Regions from separate parts of the Massilia sp. BGA-UO-ETr-WB1 genome, predicted to be linked through region 2. Evidence: predicted binding sites of a transcription regulator. Region 2 holds the regulator's gene; the other holds the start of a gene.
What was found. The regulator HrcA, encoded in region 2, represses chaperone genes, less so after heat shock. The targets are predictions, from matches to a motif close to TTAGCACTCNNNNNNNNNGAGTGCTAA.
Positions count from the first base shown of each region.

Region 1: the regulator HrcA is predicted to act here: its motif matches at 4,054-4,080, upstream of rpoH (RNA polymerase sigma factor RpoH).

Region 1 covers NZ_JCAQOT010000026.1:765,570-773,049, forward strand. Annotated here, with positions in the region: gene AC56DV_RS25775 (MerR family transcriptional regulator) at 141-1,082, shown strand; gene ftsY (signal recognition particle-docking protein FtsY) at 1,214-2,266, shown strand; gene AC56DV_RS25785 (cell division ATP-binding protein FtsE) at 2,291-2,974, shown strand; gene ftsX (permease-like cell division protein FtsX) at 2,971-3,885, shown strand; gene rpoH (RNA polymerase sigma factor RpoH) at 4,206-5,105, shown strand; gene AC56DV_RS25800 (hypothetical protein) at 5,252-5,695, shown strand; gene ggt (gamma-glutamyltransferase) at 5,726-7,480, shown strand.
Region 2 covers NZ_JCAQOT010000021.1:638,625-646,104, forward strand. Annotated here, with positions in the region: gene map (type I methionyl aminopeptidase) at 1-403, shown strand, start outside; gene AC56DV_RS07565 (barstar family protein) at 508-834, opposite strand; gene AC56DV_RS07570 (ExbD/TolR family protein) at 834-1,256, opposite strand; gene AC56DV_RS07575 (MotA/TolQ/ExbB proton channel family protein) at 1,266-1,937, opposite strand; gene dapB (4-hydroxy-tetrahydrodipicolinate reductase) at 1,940-2,746, opposite strand; gene AC56DV_RS07585 (outer membrane protein assembly factor BamE) at 2,759-3,364, opposite strand; gene fur (ferric iron uptake transcriptional regulator) at 3,486-3,914, shown strand; gene hrcA (heat-inducible transcriptional repressor HrcA) at 3,925-4,941, opposite strand; gene AC56DV_RS07600 (HAD family hydrolase) at 4,979-5,698, opposite strand; gene AC56DV_RS07605 (metallophosphoesterase family protein) at 5,816-7,303, shown strand; gene AC56DV_RS07610 (hypothetical protein) at 7,452-7,480, shown strand, end outside.

The sequences.
Region 1 (7,480 bases), on a different contig from region 2:
ACGCTCCGGCATGGGACACTTTCTCTACCGAAACGATTGTAGAATGCAGTTCGCAACCGGGCGCAAGCCCGCACGCCTTGAAAGCGCGGCCACCCCGAACATGTGGCCGCATATGCAAAATGAACACTGAGGCCCCCGCTTTGACAGTCCCCAGTACCATCAGCGACGTTGAGCGCGACACCGGCGTGGCCAAGGAAACCTTGCGCGTCTGGGAGCGCCGCTACGACTTCCCGCAGCCCCTGCGCGACCCGTTCGGCGAACGCGTCTACCCGACCGAACAGGTGGTCAAGCTGCGCCTGGTGAAACGGCTGATCGACCTGGGCTTTCGTCCCGGCAAAGTCATCCAGTACAGTCCGGAAGAACTGCAGGCGCTGGCCGAGAAGGCCGCCGACAGCAGCAAGACGCGCAGCCGCGCGCAGCACCCCGAACTGCAGGTCTACCTCGACTTGTGCAAGGCGCACCAGATGGACGCGCTGCGCCGCAAGCTGTCGCAGGCGCTGCTGGTGATGGGTTTGAAAAGCTTCGTCATCGACCTGGTCACGCCGCTGACGGTGATGGTGGGCGACGCCTGGGCCTCCGGCCGCTTCGCCGTCTTTGAGGAACACCTGTTCGCCGAATCGCTGCAAATGGTGATGCGCAGCGCCATCTTCTCGGTGCCGCAGGCGAACGCCGGCCACAACGGCGCGCCGCGCCCGCGCATCCTGCTCACCACCTTGCCGCAGGAACGCCACGGCCTGGGCCTGCTGATGGCCGAGGCGCTGTTCGCGGCCGAGGGGGCGCACGCCATTTCGCTCGGCATCCAGACCCCGGTGCCGGACATCGCCGACGCCGCCCGCAGCCTGGGCGTGGACAGCGTGGCGCTGTCGCTGTCGGCTTCCATGAACCCGCGCCAGGCGCTGGACGGCTTGAAAGAGCTGCGCGCGCGCCTGCCTGAAACGGTGGAAATCTGGGCCGGCGGCAACTGCTCGGCGCTGCGCAAGCGTCCGCCCGCCTTCGTGCGCGTGTTCCAGCTGGCCGAAATCGGCGGCGGCATCGCTGACTGGCGCGTGCGCATGCGCACCCAGGCCCTGCCGATCGGCTGATCGCCGGGTTAGCGCCGGTTAATGATCCAACAACCCCGCAGCGGCTGGGCGCCCGCGCTCTGGTAGAATACCGGCAGATTCCCCCGTCCGGCGCCGCCGGACCTTCGCTTGAAGCCCTCTACCGCACACCAATGTTTAGCTTCTTCAAGAAAAAACCTGTCCAGCCTGAGACTCCTCCCGCCCTGCCCCAGGCAGCCGCTCCCGCTCCCGCAGCCCATGCCGACGTCGCGCCGGCCACTGCGTCGGCCCCACCTGCCCCCGTGATTTCGCCCGGCGCCGAGCAGGACAAGCCGAACTGGATGGCCCGCCTGAAGGCCGGCCTGTCCAAGACTTCCGCCAACCTGTCGGTACTGTTCGTCGGCGCCAAGATCGACGACGAGCTGTACGAGGAACTGGAAGCGGCGCTGCTGATGGCCGACGCCGGCGTCGACGCCACCCAGTTCCTGCTCGACGCGCTCAAGCGCAAGGTCAAGGAAGACAAGCTGCTGGACGCGGCCGCCGTCAAGGCTGCGCTGAAAACGCTGATGGTCGAGCTGCTGGCGCCGCTGCAGAAACCGTTCGAGCTGGGCCGCCACCAGCCGCTGGTGATGATGATTTCCGGCGTCAACGGCGCCGGCAAGACCACCACCATCGGCAAGCTGGCCAAGCACATGCAGGGCCACGGCCAGTCCGTGCTGCTGGCCGCCGGCGACACCTTCCGCGCCGCCGCGCGCGAGCAGCTGATGGTGTGGGGCCAGCGCAACAACGTCACCGTCATCTCGCAAGAGTCCGGCGACCCGGCCGCCGTGTCCTACGACGCGGTGCAGTCGGCCAAGGCCAAGGGCATCGACGTGGTGATGATCGACACCGCCGGCCGCCTGCCGACCCAGCTGCACCTGATGGAAGAGCTGAAAAAGGTCAAGCGCGTGCTGGGCAAGGGCCTGGAAGGCGCGCCGCACGAAACCCTGCTGGTTATCGACGGCAACACCGGCCAGAACGCGCTGGCGCAGGTGAAAGCCTTCGACGACGCGCTGCAGCTGAGCGGCCTGATCATCACAAAGCTGGACGGCACCGCCAAGGGCGGCGTCATCGCCGCGATTGCCCGCGTGCGCCCGGTGCCGGTGTACTTCATCGGCATCGGCGAGCGCATCGAAGACTTGCAGCCGTTCAACGCCACGGAATTTGTCGAAGCCTTGCTCGGCTAAACGATATAAGGACGGCCCCCGCCCATGATTGAATTCCAGCACGTTAGCAAACAATACTCGGCCGACGCCACCGCGCTGCGCGACGTGTCGCTCACCGTCAACAAGGGCGAACTGGTGTTCCTGGCCGGCCCGTCCGGCGCCGGCAAGTCCACCCTGCTGAAAATGATCGCCGCCATGGAGCGCCCCAGCTCGGGCAAGGTGATCGTCAACGGCCAGGACATCGGCAAGCTGAAACCGGCCGGCGTGCCCTTTTTGCGCCGCAACCTGGGCCTGATCTTCCAGGAGCAGCGCCTGCTGACCGACCGCTCTATCCTGGCCAACGTGATGATGCCGCTGATGGTGACCGGCCAGCCGCGCGCGCAAGCCGAACAGCGCGCCCGCGCCGCGCTCGACAAGGTGGGCCTGGGCGACCGCGCCGGCGCTTCGCCGCTGGCCCTGTCCGGCGGCGAACAGCAGCGCGTGTCGATCGCGCGCGCCATCGTCAACCGGCCGCAAATCATCCTGGCCGACGAACCGACCGCCAACCTGGACCGCGCCAGCGCCGACCGCGTGCTGGACGCGCTGCGCGCCTTCCACTCGGTGGGCGTGACCTGTTTGATCTCCACCCACGACGACCAGGTGCTGGCCGGCGCGGCGCGCGTGATCCATCTGAAACAGGGACAGCTGCACAGCGTCAGCGATGCATCCGAGCAAGAGGTGGCCGCATGAGCAGCTGGTTCCGTCAACACGGCTTCGCGCTGGGCGCCGCGCTGGTGCACCTGCGCAAGGCGCCCGGCAGTTTCCTGTTCAACATCCTGGTGGTGGCCATCGCCCTGGCGCTGCCCTTCATGGGCCTGACCCTGCTGGACAATGTGCGCCCGCTGTCCGAACAGATGTCGGTCGATCCCGAAATCAGCCTGTTCATGAAGCAGGATGTGCCGCGCGAGCAATCGGCCGCGCTGGCCACGCCGCTGCGCGAACTGATGAAGGACGCCAAGATCATTTTCGTGCCGCGCGAAAAGGCGCTGGACAACCTGAAAGGCAAGAGCGGCCTGTCGGATGTGATCGCCACCCTGGGCGAAAACCCGCTGCCGGACAGCTACATCGTCAAGCTGGACGCCTTCCGCAGCGCCGCAGCCGGCCTGGACGTGGACCTGCTGGCCGAACAGATGCGCGCCCTGCCCGGCGTGGACACGGTGCAGATCGACTCGGCCTGGGTCAAGCGCCTGGCCGCGCTGATCGGCATCCTCAAGCTGGCCCTGCTGCTGCTGGCCGTCACCCTGGGCACGGTGGTGGTGGCGGTGGTGTTCAACACCATCCGCCTGCAGGTGCTGACGCAGCGCGAGGAAATCCTGGTGTCCAAGCTGATCGGCGCCACCGACACCTTCATCCACCGCCCCTTCTATTACACCGGCGCCCTGCTGGGCCTGTGCGCCGGCGGCGTGGCGCTGGGCGCGGTGGCGCTGGCGCTGCAGCCGCTGAACAAGGCCATTGCCGAGTTCGCCCGCCTGTACGCATCCGAATTCCAGCTGGGCGTGCTCGCGCCGCTGCCCATGGCCGGCCTGCTGGCCGTGTCCGCCGCGCTGGGCCTGGTCGGCGCGCTGCTGTCCGTGCAGCGCCACCTGGCCCGCCTCAACTGAGCGCCGGCGGGCAGCGTGCGTTCGCGCACAGTGCCCGCCGCCCCCGTCCGCTATCCTGTTCCCATTGACGTTTCGCAAACACAATCCGGTTTGCCTCGCCTTTGTCAAAAGCCATCGAATAGAATCTTCCCATAGCATTACCACTATCAGGGTCATTGAATCTGGCGATTGGCACTCATCGATCGAGAGTGCTAATATATGTCCAACCGATACCTTAACCAATGCTCAAAAGCAAGATTAAGCTGAGTTTAAGACGTATCCTGCAAGATGCAAGAATCCGAAACATTCCGTGTTCGACGAGCGAGGAAAGAAAAATGACTATGATGACCGCACCTGCCGCATTGGTACCCGCCAATAAAAATGCCATGGCACTGGGACTGGGATTCACTGGCAACCTGGGCAACCTGGACGCCTACATTTCGGCGGTGAACCGCCTGCCTATGCTCACGCCTGAAGACGAAAAACGCCTGGGCCGCAGCCTCAAGGACAACAACGACCTGGGCGCCGCGCAGGAGCTGGTGCTGTCGCACCTGCGCCTGGTGGTGTCGATCGCCCGCGGTTACCTGGGCTACGGCCTGCCGCACGCCGACCTGATCCAGGAAGGCAATATCGGCCTGATGAAAGCCGTCAAGCGTTTCGACGCCGACCAGGGCGTGCGCCTGGTGTCGTACGCCATGCACTGGATCAAGGCTGAAATCCACGAATACATCCTGAAGAACTGGCGCCTGGTCAAAGTGGCCACCACCAAGGCCCAGCGCAAGCTGTTCTTCAACCTGCGCAGCCACAAGACCGGCCTGGACGCCATGTCGCCGGCCCAGATCGACCAGCTGGCCAAGCTGCTGGACGTCAAGCGCGAAGAAGTGATCGAAATGGAAACGCGCTTGAGCGGCCGCGACATCGCGCTGGAATCGCCGACCGACGACGAAGACGACAAGTTCGCGCCTATCGCCTACCTGTCCTCCGAGCAAAGCGAGCCGACCCGCGTGCTGGAAGCCGAGCAAGTGACGCGTTTGCATTCGGAAGGCCTGGAAACGGCGCTGGGCAAGCTCGATCCGCGTTCGCGCCGCATCGTCGAAGCGCGCTGGCTGGCCAACGACGACGGCTCGGGCGCCACCTTGCACACGCTGGCCGACGAATTCGGCGTCTCGGCCGAGCGCATCCGCCAGATCGAAGCGGCCGCGCTGAAAAAAATGAAAGGCGCGCTCGCCGCCTACGTGTAAAAAATTGCTTTACCGACAAATGGGGTCAGGGTTAATTATTAATTAACCCTGACCCCATTTTGCGTTATCGTAATGTTCAGATGGGCAAGCGTGCGCCGCAATTGATGTGTTTTAGCTAATATTTTAATCCAGACAGGAGAACGAATATGCAGCTCAGAATCATCAGCCTTCTTACCTGCTTTGCCGGCTTCGGCATTGTCGCCGCGTGCAGCGTGGTGGCGCAGAACGGCGGCGGGGGTACTACACCGCCGCCGGCGCCCAAGCGCACCAGCGCCACCTATACCTTGACGGCGGGCCAGAGCGTGGCGCTCACGCCCACCGCCACGCTGAAACTGGAACGCATCAACGACAGCCGCTGCAAGACTGGCGCCGTGTGCGTCTGGGAAGGGTATATCAGCTACAGCTTCGTGCTGACCAACAACGGCACCGCCAGCAACTTCGTGCTGGCGGAGAAAATGCCGGGCGGTAGCAATACCGCCCTGCAGCAGGGCCTGCGCTTCACGCTGACCGGACTGGAACCGCCGGATCCGCCCGCGCTCCATGCTCCAGCGCCAACTTATCGGGTAAGCTTGAGGGTGGATATTTCCTAGCCACCAAGCTTAGCCACCTAAAGAGAGCCCATGACTTCGCCACACCGCCGCGCCCTCCCTTCCCTGCTTGTTTCCTCCATCCTCATCAGCATCGCCGTGGCGCCGGCCGCCTGGGCCAAAGGCCCGGTCGCGACCGGCACCGGCGGCGCGGTCGCCACCATCAGCGAACAGGCCAGCCAGTCGGCCATGGCCATCCTGAACCAGGGCGGCAACGCGGTCGACGCGGCGGTGGCGGCCGCCGCCACCTTGGGCGTGACCGATCCGTTCAGCTGCGGCATCGGCGGCGGCGGCTTCATGATGATTTACCTGGCCAAGGACAAGCGCGTGATCACCATCGACCACCGCGAAACGGCGCCCGCCAATTTCAAGCCCACCGTGTTCCAGCAGGACGGCAAGGAACTGGACTTCGAGCAGACCGTGGCCAGCGGCATGTCGGTCGGGGTGCCGGGCACGGTGCGCGGCTGGCACGAGGCGCTGGACCGCTACGGCTCCATGCCGCTGAAGAAGGTGCTGCAGCCGGCCATCAAGGTGGCGGCCGACGGTTTCCGGGTGAACGCCAATTTCTCCCGCCTGGTGGCGTCCAACGAGGGCAAGTTCCAGCTGTTCCCGGCCACGGCCAAGCTCTACCTGAGGGACGGCAAGGCGCTGCCGGAAGGCAGCCTGCTGCGCAATCCGGACCTGGCCAGGGCGTACCGCGAGCTGGCGGCGGGCGGCATCAAGGTCTTTTACGAAGGCAAGATCGGGCGCGCCATCGTCGACACCGTGAACAATCCGGGCGGCAAGGTGCGCGCCGGCGCCATGACCATGGCCGACCTGGCCAACTACGAGGCCCGCATCCGCCAGCCGCTGCGCTCGAGCTATCGCGGCTACGACCTCTACGGCATGCCCCTGCCCAGCAGCGGCGGCGTGGCAGTGGCCGAGGCGCTCAACATCCTGGAAGGCTACGACCTGAAGTCCATGCCGCGCGACAAGGTGGAGCACCTGTACCTGGAAGCGAGCCGCCTGGCCTTCGCCGACCGCAACGCCTACCTGGCCGACCCAGAGTACCTGGAAGCGCCGGTGCAAGGCCTGATGAGCAAGGACTACGCCGCACGCAGGCGCGAGCTGATCAATCCGACGCGCGCCGCCGCGCGCGCCGACGCGGGCGATCCCTACCCGTTCCAGAACGACCAGAGCGTGCCGCTGCGCCCGGCCAACGCCAAGCTGCTGGCCGAGGGCGCGCACACCACGCACCTGACCGTGTCGGACAAGGACGGCAACATCGTCTCCTACACCTTCACCATCGAATCCTGGGGCGGCAGCGGCATCACTGTGCCGGGCTACGGCTTCCTGCTGAATAACGAGATGACGGACTTCGACTTCAGCGGCCCGCACCCCAACGTGCCGGAAGCGGGCAAGCGTCCGCGCAGCAGCATGTCGCCGACGCTGGCGTTCAGGAACGGCAAGCCGGCGTTCTCGATCGGCAGCCCGGGCGGCTCCACCATCATCACCACGGTACTGCAGACCATCGTCAACCACGTCGACCTGGGCATGAGCATGGACCAGGCGCTGGACGCGCCGCGCCTGTCCCAGCGCAATAACGCCGTGACCGACATCGAGCCGGGCTTCGGCGGCAGCGACGCCGCCAAAGCGCTGGAAAAGTACGGCCAGCAATGGAGCCCCGCGCCGGAGGAGATCGGCGCCGCCAACGCGCTGCTGTTCAACCAGGACGGCACGGTAACCGCCGTCAGCGAGGGCAAGCGCCACGGCGTGGGCAGCGCGCTGGTGCAGCGCAAGGGGCACTGA
Region 2 (7,480 bases):
GCTGGTGGACGTGACGTACAAATCGATGTGGGCCGGCATCCGCGCGGTGAAGCCGGGCGCCACGCTGGGCGACGTCGGCCACGCGATCCAGACCGTGGCCGAAGCGGCGGGCTACAGCGTGGTACGCGACTACTGCGGCCACGGCATCGGGCTGGTGTACCACGAGGACCTGGAAGTGCGCCACTACGGCAAGCCGGGCACCGGCGTGGTGCTGCAGCCGGGCATGCTGTTCACCATCGAACCGATGATCAACGCCGGCAAGCCGCAAACGCGCGAACTGCCGGACGGCTGGACCGTCGTCACCGCCGACCGCTCGCTGTCCGCGCAGTGGGAGCATATGGTGACGGTGACCGAGACCGGGTTCGAGGTGCTGACCTTGGCGCCGGGCGAGCAACCGCAATAAGCTAAGCGCCCCCCTGCCACTTTTGCGGCGGCGGGCGCGATTTGCGGGCATAGTCGACCAGGTCTTCGCAAGAACGATTCAATTGCCGCGCAGCAACCTCAACACTACTTCAGGGTCAGCTTGAGGGCGGGCTTTTCGCCGTAGTCTTCATAGCGCTCGTTGATGCCGCCGATGCAGAAAGTGACTTCTTCGAGGATGTCCGGCACTGCCGCTTGCATGGCGGCGGCGTCCTTGATGACGACCTCCAGCACCTCGTTCGGCTTCAGGTGGAATTTGGTCATGCCGTCTTCGTCGCGCACATAGCTCAGGCAGTCGATCCACGCGTCCATGGTGTTGCCGTAGCTGTCAGGGAAGCCGAAGGCGGCCTTGCATTCGGCGTGGAAGCTGTCGAAATCCTTGATCGCTGCGCCGTTCAGTTCTGCGGTAGCCATTATTTTTTTTCCTTCGGGTCGGTAACGAAACCCATCTTGCTCAGGCCGCGCGTTTGCGCGGCCGCCATCACTTGCGCCACCACTTCGTAGCGGGTGTCCTTGTCGGCCCGCAGCTGCAGCTCGGGCTGTACTTCCAGCCTGGCCGCTTCGTCCAGGCGCTGCTCGAGCACGGCCTGGGCGACCGCTTCATTGTTCCAGTAAATCTTGCCGGCGCCGTCGATGGCCACCGTCACCGTGGCCGGCTGCTGCTGCGACTGCTGCGCCTGCGCCTTGGGCAGGTCCAGCTTGACCGCGCTGGTGAAGGCGGGCGCGCCCAGGATGAAGATCACCAGCAACACCAGCATCACGTCCACCATGGGCGTGACGTTGATGTCGGACATCGCTTCCTTCTGCCGGTGGTGGTTGAACGCGCCGAAGGCCATGGCGGTTCCTTAGCGGGCTTTGGTCAGGTAGGCGTGCAGGTCGTGCGCGAACGCGTCCAGTTCGGACAGGGTGAGGCGGTTGACGCGGTTGAATCCATTGTAGGCCAGCACCGCGGGGATCGCCACCATGAGGCCGATGCCGGTCATGATCAGCGCCTCGCCGACCGGGCCGGCGATCTTGTCGATCTGCACCGTGCCATGGCTGGAGACGGCCGACAGCGCATGGTAAATGCCCCACACCGTGCCCAGCAGGCCGACGAAGGGCGCGGTGGAGCCGATCGAGGCCAGCAGCGTCAGCCCGCTTTCCAGCTTGATGGTGGAACGGTGGATGGCGCCGCGCAGCACGCGCGTGACCTGCTCGGCGTGGTCCATCTCGCCCGCCAGGGTGCGCTGGTTGACCACGTCCACCTGCGCCGCGCCTTGCTGCGCCAGCGGCAGGTAGATGCGTTCCGGGTCGGCCGCTTCCAGCGCGGCCACGCCGTCGCCCATGGTGGGCGCGTTCCAGAAGGTTTCCACCGCGCCTGCGCTGCGCCGCACCCGCCACGAGGCAAACGCCTTGGACAGGATGAAGTACCAGCTCACCAGCGACATCGCCAGCAGCACGTAAGCCACCGCGTGGCTCAGCGCATCGCCCTGTTCCCAGTAGCGGGCCAGGCTGAAGTGGTTCTCCAGGTCGCCCATCGTCAGTTCAGCGACAGCACGTCATTCATGTCGAACAAGCCCACGGACTTGTCGGCCAGGAAGCGCGCGGCGCGCACCGAACCGTTGGCGTAGGACACGCGGCTGCTGGATTTGTGGCTGATCTCGATGCGCTCGCCGTCCGCCGCGAACAGCACGGTGTGGTCGCCGATGATGTCGCCGCCGCGGATGGTGGCAAAGCCGATGGAAGACGGGTCGCGCGGACCGGTCACGCCTTCGCGCGCGTAGACCGCGCAATCCTTCAGGTCGCGGCCCAGCGCCTCGGCCACCACTTCGCCCATCTTCAGCGCGGTGCCGGACGGCGCGTCCACCTTGTGGCGGTGGTGCGCTTCGATGATTTCGATGTCGTAGCCGGTGTTCAGGTTCTTGGCGGCCAGTTGCAGCAGCTTCAGGGTGACGTTGACGCCCACGCTCATGTTGGGCGCGAACACGATGGCGGTTTTCTTGGCCGCCTCGGCGATGGCGGCCTTGCCGGCCTCGTCGAAGCCGGTGGTGCCGATCACCATCTTGATGCCGTGCTCGGCGCAGTACGCCAGGTGTTCCAGCGTGCCTTCCGGGCGGGTGAAGTCGATCAGCACCTGCGCGCCGGCCAGGCCCTTGGCCAGGTCCGCTTCGATGGCCACCCCGGCCGGCTTGCCGGAGAAGGCGGCCGCGTCCTGGCCCAGGCTGGGCGAACCGGCCCGGTCCAGCGCGCCGGACAGGCGCACTTCCGGCGTGCCCTGCACGGCTTCGATCAGCATGCGGCCCATGCGGCCGCTCGCGCCCGCGATTGCAATGTTCAGTTCAGTCATGCTCGGTCCTTCTTACTTCGATTCGATTTTCGGCGTCACGGGCACGGGTGCGGCGGCGCCCGAGTCGGTGCCGGCCGGCAGCGGCGCGGTGCCGGGCGAGACGCCCTTGTTCTGCTCCTTCAGCGCCTGCTTGGCGGTCTTGGGCGGGCCGGCGATCAGCGCGATGTACTCCTGCTCGGTAGGCAGGTTGCCGCCTTCGAAGCGGTCGACCTTGCCTTCCTTGAAGTAGACCACCACGGTGCTGTCGATGGTTTCGCCATTGCCACGGGCCAGGCGGAACGGGTAGTCCCAGCGCTCGGCGTGGAAGATGTCCTGCAAGAGCGGCGTGCCGAGGATGAAGCGGACCTGGTCGCGCGTCATGCCCGGTTTCAGTTGCTGCAGCATTTCCTGGGAAATGAAGTTGCCCTGCTGGATGTCCGGACGGTAGGGCGAGAAGAACCACATGAACTTCTGCAGTTGCGAAATGCTGCGGACCTGGGCGCCTTTGCCGGCCACCACCGCGTTGTCTTCGACTTTCAGGTCAGCCTTCTTTTCGCCCAGCGTGCTGAGCGAGGCGCAGCCGGAAACGGCCAGCGCAAGGCAAATCGCGCCCGCCGCGAGGGGCGTGCGGCGTTTCATAGTGTGCAACATGGACTGCGGTATAGCCTGGGTGATGCGCATAAATGACCTCAAATCGATTGAGCGGAAGTGCCAAAACACTATATGATAAAGCACATTGTCCCACACACGAGTAAGAAACATGAGCAACAACCCAACCGACCTGAAGGCAAGCGGCCTGAAAGCGACTCTGCCGCGCCTGAAGATCCTCGACATCTTCCAGAATAGCCCGGTGCGCCACCTGACTGCGGAGGATGTTTACAAGATCCTGCTGGCGGACAATATGGATGTTGGCCTGGCAACGGTATACCGTGTGCTGACCCAGTTCGAGCAGGCCGGCCTGCTGAACCGCAACCACTTCGAAACCGGCAAAGCCATTTTCGAGCTGAACGCCGGTTCGCACCACGACCACCTGGTGTGCCTGGACTGTGGCCGGGTGGAAGAATTCTTCGACGAGGAAATCGAGCACCGCCAGCAAAACATCGCCGAAGCGCGCGGCTTCAAGATCGCCGAGCACGCGCTGGCCATCTACGGCAACTGCGTCAAGACGGCCTGCCCGCACAAGCCGTGATGTTGGCGGCCTAGTGGTTGCTCAAGGCGTTTGACAGGAGCTTGGCGGTGATGTCCACGATAGGGATGACCCGCTCGTAAGCCATGCGCGTCGGCCCGATCACACCCAGCGTGCCGACGATCTTGCCGTTCGCTTCATACGGCGCCGTCACCACGCTCATCTCGTCCATCGGCACCAGGTGCGATTCGCCGCCGATATAAATCTGCACGCCGGAAGCCTTGCTCGACACGTCGAGCAGCTGCATCAGCCCGGTCTTCTGCTCGAACATGTCGAACATCTGGCGCAGCGACGTCATGTTGGACGACAGGTCGCTCACCGACAGCAGGTTGCGCTCGCCGGCGATCACCATGTCGTCCGCGCTGTCGGCCATGGCTTCGCTGCCGGCCTCCACCGCCTGCTGCATCAATCGCCCCATGTCGGTCTGCAGCTGGCGCAGCTCGCCCTGCATGCGCCCGCGCACTTCCTCCAGCGCCAGGCCGCTGTAATGCTGGTTGATGTAGTTGGCCGACTGCACCAGCTGGGCCGGCGTGTAGTCGACGTCGGTCAGCAGCATGCGGTTCTGCACGTCGCCGGCCGGGCTGACGATCACCAGCAGGATGCGTTTTTCCGACAGGCGCAGGAATTCAATCTGCTGGAACACCGACTCGTGGCGCGGCGCCATCACCACCCCGGCGAACTGGGACAGCGAGGACAGCATCTGCGCCGCGTTGGCGATCAGCTTTTGCGGCTGCTGGCTGGGCAGGCGCATGCGCGCTTCCACCGAGCTCTCGTCGATGTGCTGCACGGTCAGCAGGGTGTCGACGAAGATGCGGTAGCCGCGCGGCGTGGGGATGCGGCCGGCCGAGGTGTGCGGGCTGGCCACGTAGCCCAGCTCCTCCAGGTCCGCCATGATGTTGCGGATGGTGGCCGGGGACAGCTCCAGTCCCGAAATTTTCGACAGCGCGCGCGAGCCTACCGGCTGGCCGTCGGCAATGTAGCGCTCCACGAGCGCCTTGAGCAGGGTTTGGGCACGAATATCGAGTTGCATGGGCTTATTATGCACGCAGACGCACGCCGGCAGTATATCAATCTGCCAGCTGGTTCTCCAGCCAGTCCAGAAGTTCGTCGAATGTGGCGCAGACCGCGTCCGGCGCGATGCCGTGCGCCTCGGCCTCCAGCAGCGCCGCGCTGCCGCGCCGGTTCATCCACACCGCGCGCAGGCCGGCGCGCTGGGCGCCCTCCACGTCCAGTTTCAAATCGTCGCCGACATACACCGCCGCCGACGGCGGCACGTTCAGCGCCCGGCACGCCTCCAGGAAAATGGCCGGGTCCGGCTTGGCGCTGCCGAAGTGGGCGGCCGCCAGCGACACCTTGAAATGGTGGGCCATGCCGACAACTTCAAGATCCGCGTTGCCGTTGGTGATGGTGCCCAGCACCAGGCGCTCCTTCAGCTTGAGCAGGCCGGGCAGCACGTCGTCGTACAGCTGGACGGCGTTGCGCGCGGCCGAGAAGTGGCGCATGGCGCCGTCCAGGTGGCGCTCGTCCTCGCCCAGCTCGGCGAACGCGGCTTGCAGGCCGGCGCGGCGCAGGCTGGCCAGGTCCACGTGCAACTCGGGGCGCTCGGCCAGCAGCGCCATGCGGCGCGCGCGCAGCTCGTCGATGGAAAATTGCTGCGCCACCCGCGGCGCGTGCTCGGCCAGCCAGGCGTGCAGGGTCACTTCGGCCTGGGCGATCACGGGGGCGATCGGCCACAGCGTGTCGTCCAGGTCGAACAGGATGGCTTTCAGGGGCGTGCGGGCAGTCATGCCGGTATTGTCGCACGGCTGCGCCGGCACGGGGAGCTTCGGCGGGCGCGTACCGGGGGGCGCGCAGGGCATGCGCAGCGCATGTAAAATTGGCGAATTGTCCACATGGAGTCCGCTTTGTCCAAACTGCCCGCCTTGCGCGCCCTGCCCCCGGCCATTCGGGTCCCACTGGCCTCGCTGGCCTCGTTGGCCCCCCTGGTCCTGCTGGCGGCCTGCGCCACCCGGCCCCCGGCGGCCAGCCCGGCACGGCCGTCCCCGGCCAGCGTGCTGGCCGCGCCGGACGGCTACGCCGCCTACGTGCTGATGGGAGAGTCCGGCGCCGTGGCGCGCGTGGTGCTGGACGCGCCGTCCTGCCCCGCCATCGTGGTGGACGGCGCCAGCCGCCCGATGGCGCTGCGCGCCGCGCCCGCCACCCTGCCGCTGCGCCCCAACGCCACCAAGGCCGACGCCAAGCCCTCCGCGTTCCCGCTGCGCGTGTGCGAGGCGGACCTGCCGCCGGCCGCCGCCAGCGTCAGCGTGCTGGGCCCGGGCTTGGCCATCCCCCTGCCCGTGCCGCGCGCCGAGCCACAGCGCATCGTCGTCATCGGCGATACCGGCTGCCGCATGAAAAAGAGCGGCAACGAATTCCAGGACTGCAACGACCCGCAAGCCTATCCCTTCGCCACCGTGGCCGCAGCGGCGGCCGCGTGGCGGCCGGACCTGGTGGTGCACGTGGGCGACTACCACTACCGCGAAAACCCCTGCCCGCCCGGCAACGCGGGCTGCGCAGGCAGCCCCTACGGCTACGGCTGGGACGCCTGGCGCGAGGACTTCTTCCGCCCCGGCGCCGCCCTGCTGTCGGCCGCGCCGTGGGTGGTGGCGCGCGGCAACCACGAAAACTGCGAGCGCGCCGGCCAGGGCTGGTGGCGCCTGCTCGACCCGCGCCCCCTGCAAAGCGGGCGCGACTGCATCGATCCCGCACAGGATGCCGGCGGCAACTATAGCGCCCCCTACGCCGTGCCGCTGGGCGGCGGCGCCCAGCTGCTGGTGGCCGACACCGCCTCCACCACCTGGAAAGGCCTGCAGCCGGGCGACACCGGCTACGAGCAGTACCGCGCCACCTACCGCCGGCTGGACGCGCTGGCGCAGCGGGCCGAGTGGAACATCGGCGTGATGCACCACCCCATCCTGGGCGTGGGCGCCGAGGTCAAGGAAAACGGCCAGCTCGACTGGCACCTGGGCGACCTCGGCCTGCAGCAAAGCTTCGGCTCGCTCAATCCGCAGCTGCTGCCGGCGCGCGTGCAGGCGCTGCTGTCCGGCCATGTGCACCTGTGGCAGCAGCTGAGCTTTTCCAGCCCGCACCCGACCCAGTTCGTGGCCGGCTTCTCCGGCACCGCCGAGGACATGGCCCCGCTGCCGGCCCGGCTGCCGGCCGGGATCAGCCCGGCGCCGGGCGCCGTGGCCGACCAGTTCAGCACCTGGATCGGCGGTTTCGGCTTCATGGCCATGGAGCGCGGCGTGCCCGGCGAGTGGGCGGTGACGGTGCACGACCGCCATGGCGCCGTAAAAAACCGCTGCCGTATCAGCGGCAGACGCTCCGTATGCAGCGTGACACAAGTACAATAGCCGGTTTCGCCATGCCAAAAGTCACAAGCTGTTACAAGTTGCCGGTTCGGGATGCACTAAAATAAGCGCCAATTGCGCCTACCGCATCCGCAGCCGCAAGGCCCGGCCTTCCCTATCTTTGTAGTTACATCAGTATCTGGAGAGTTTTATGAAAAGTTTGACCTCGCGTTGCGGCGC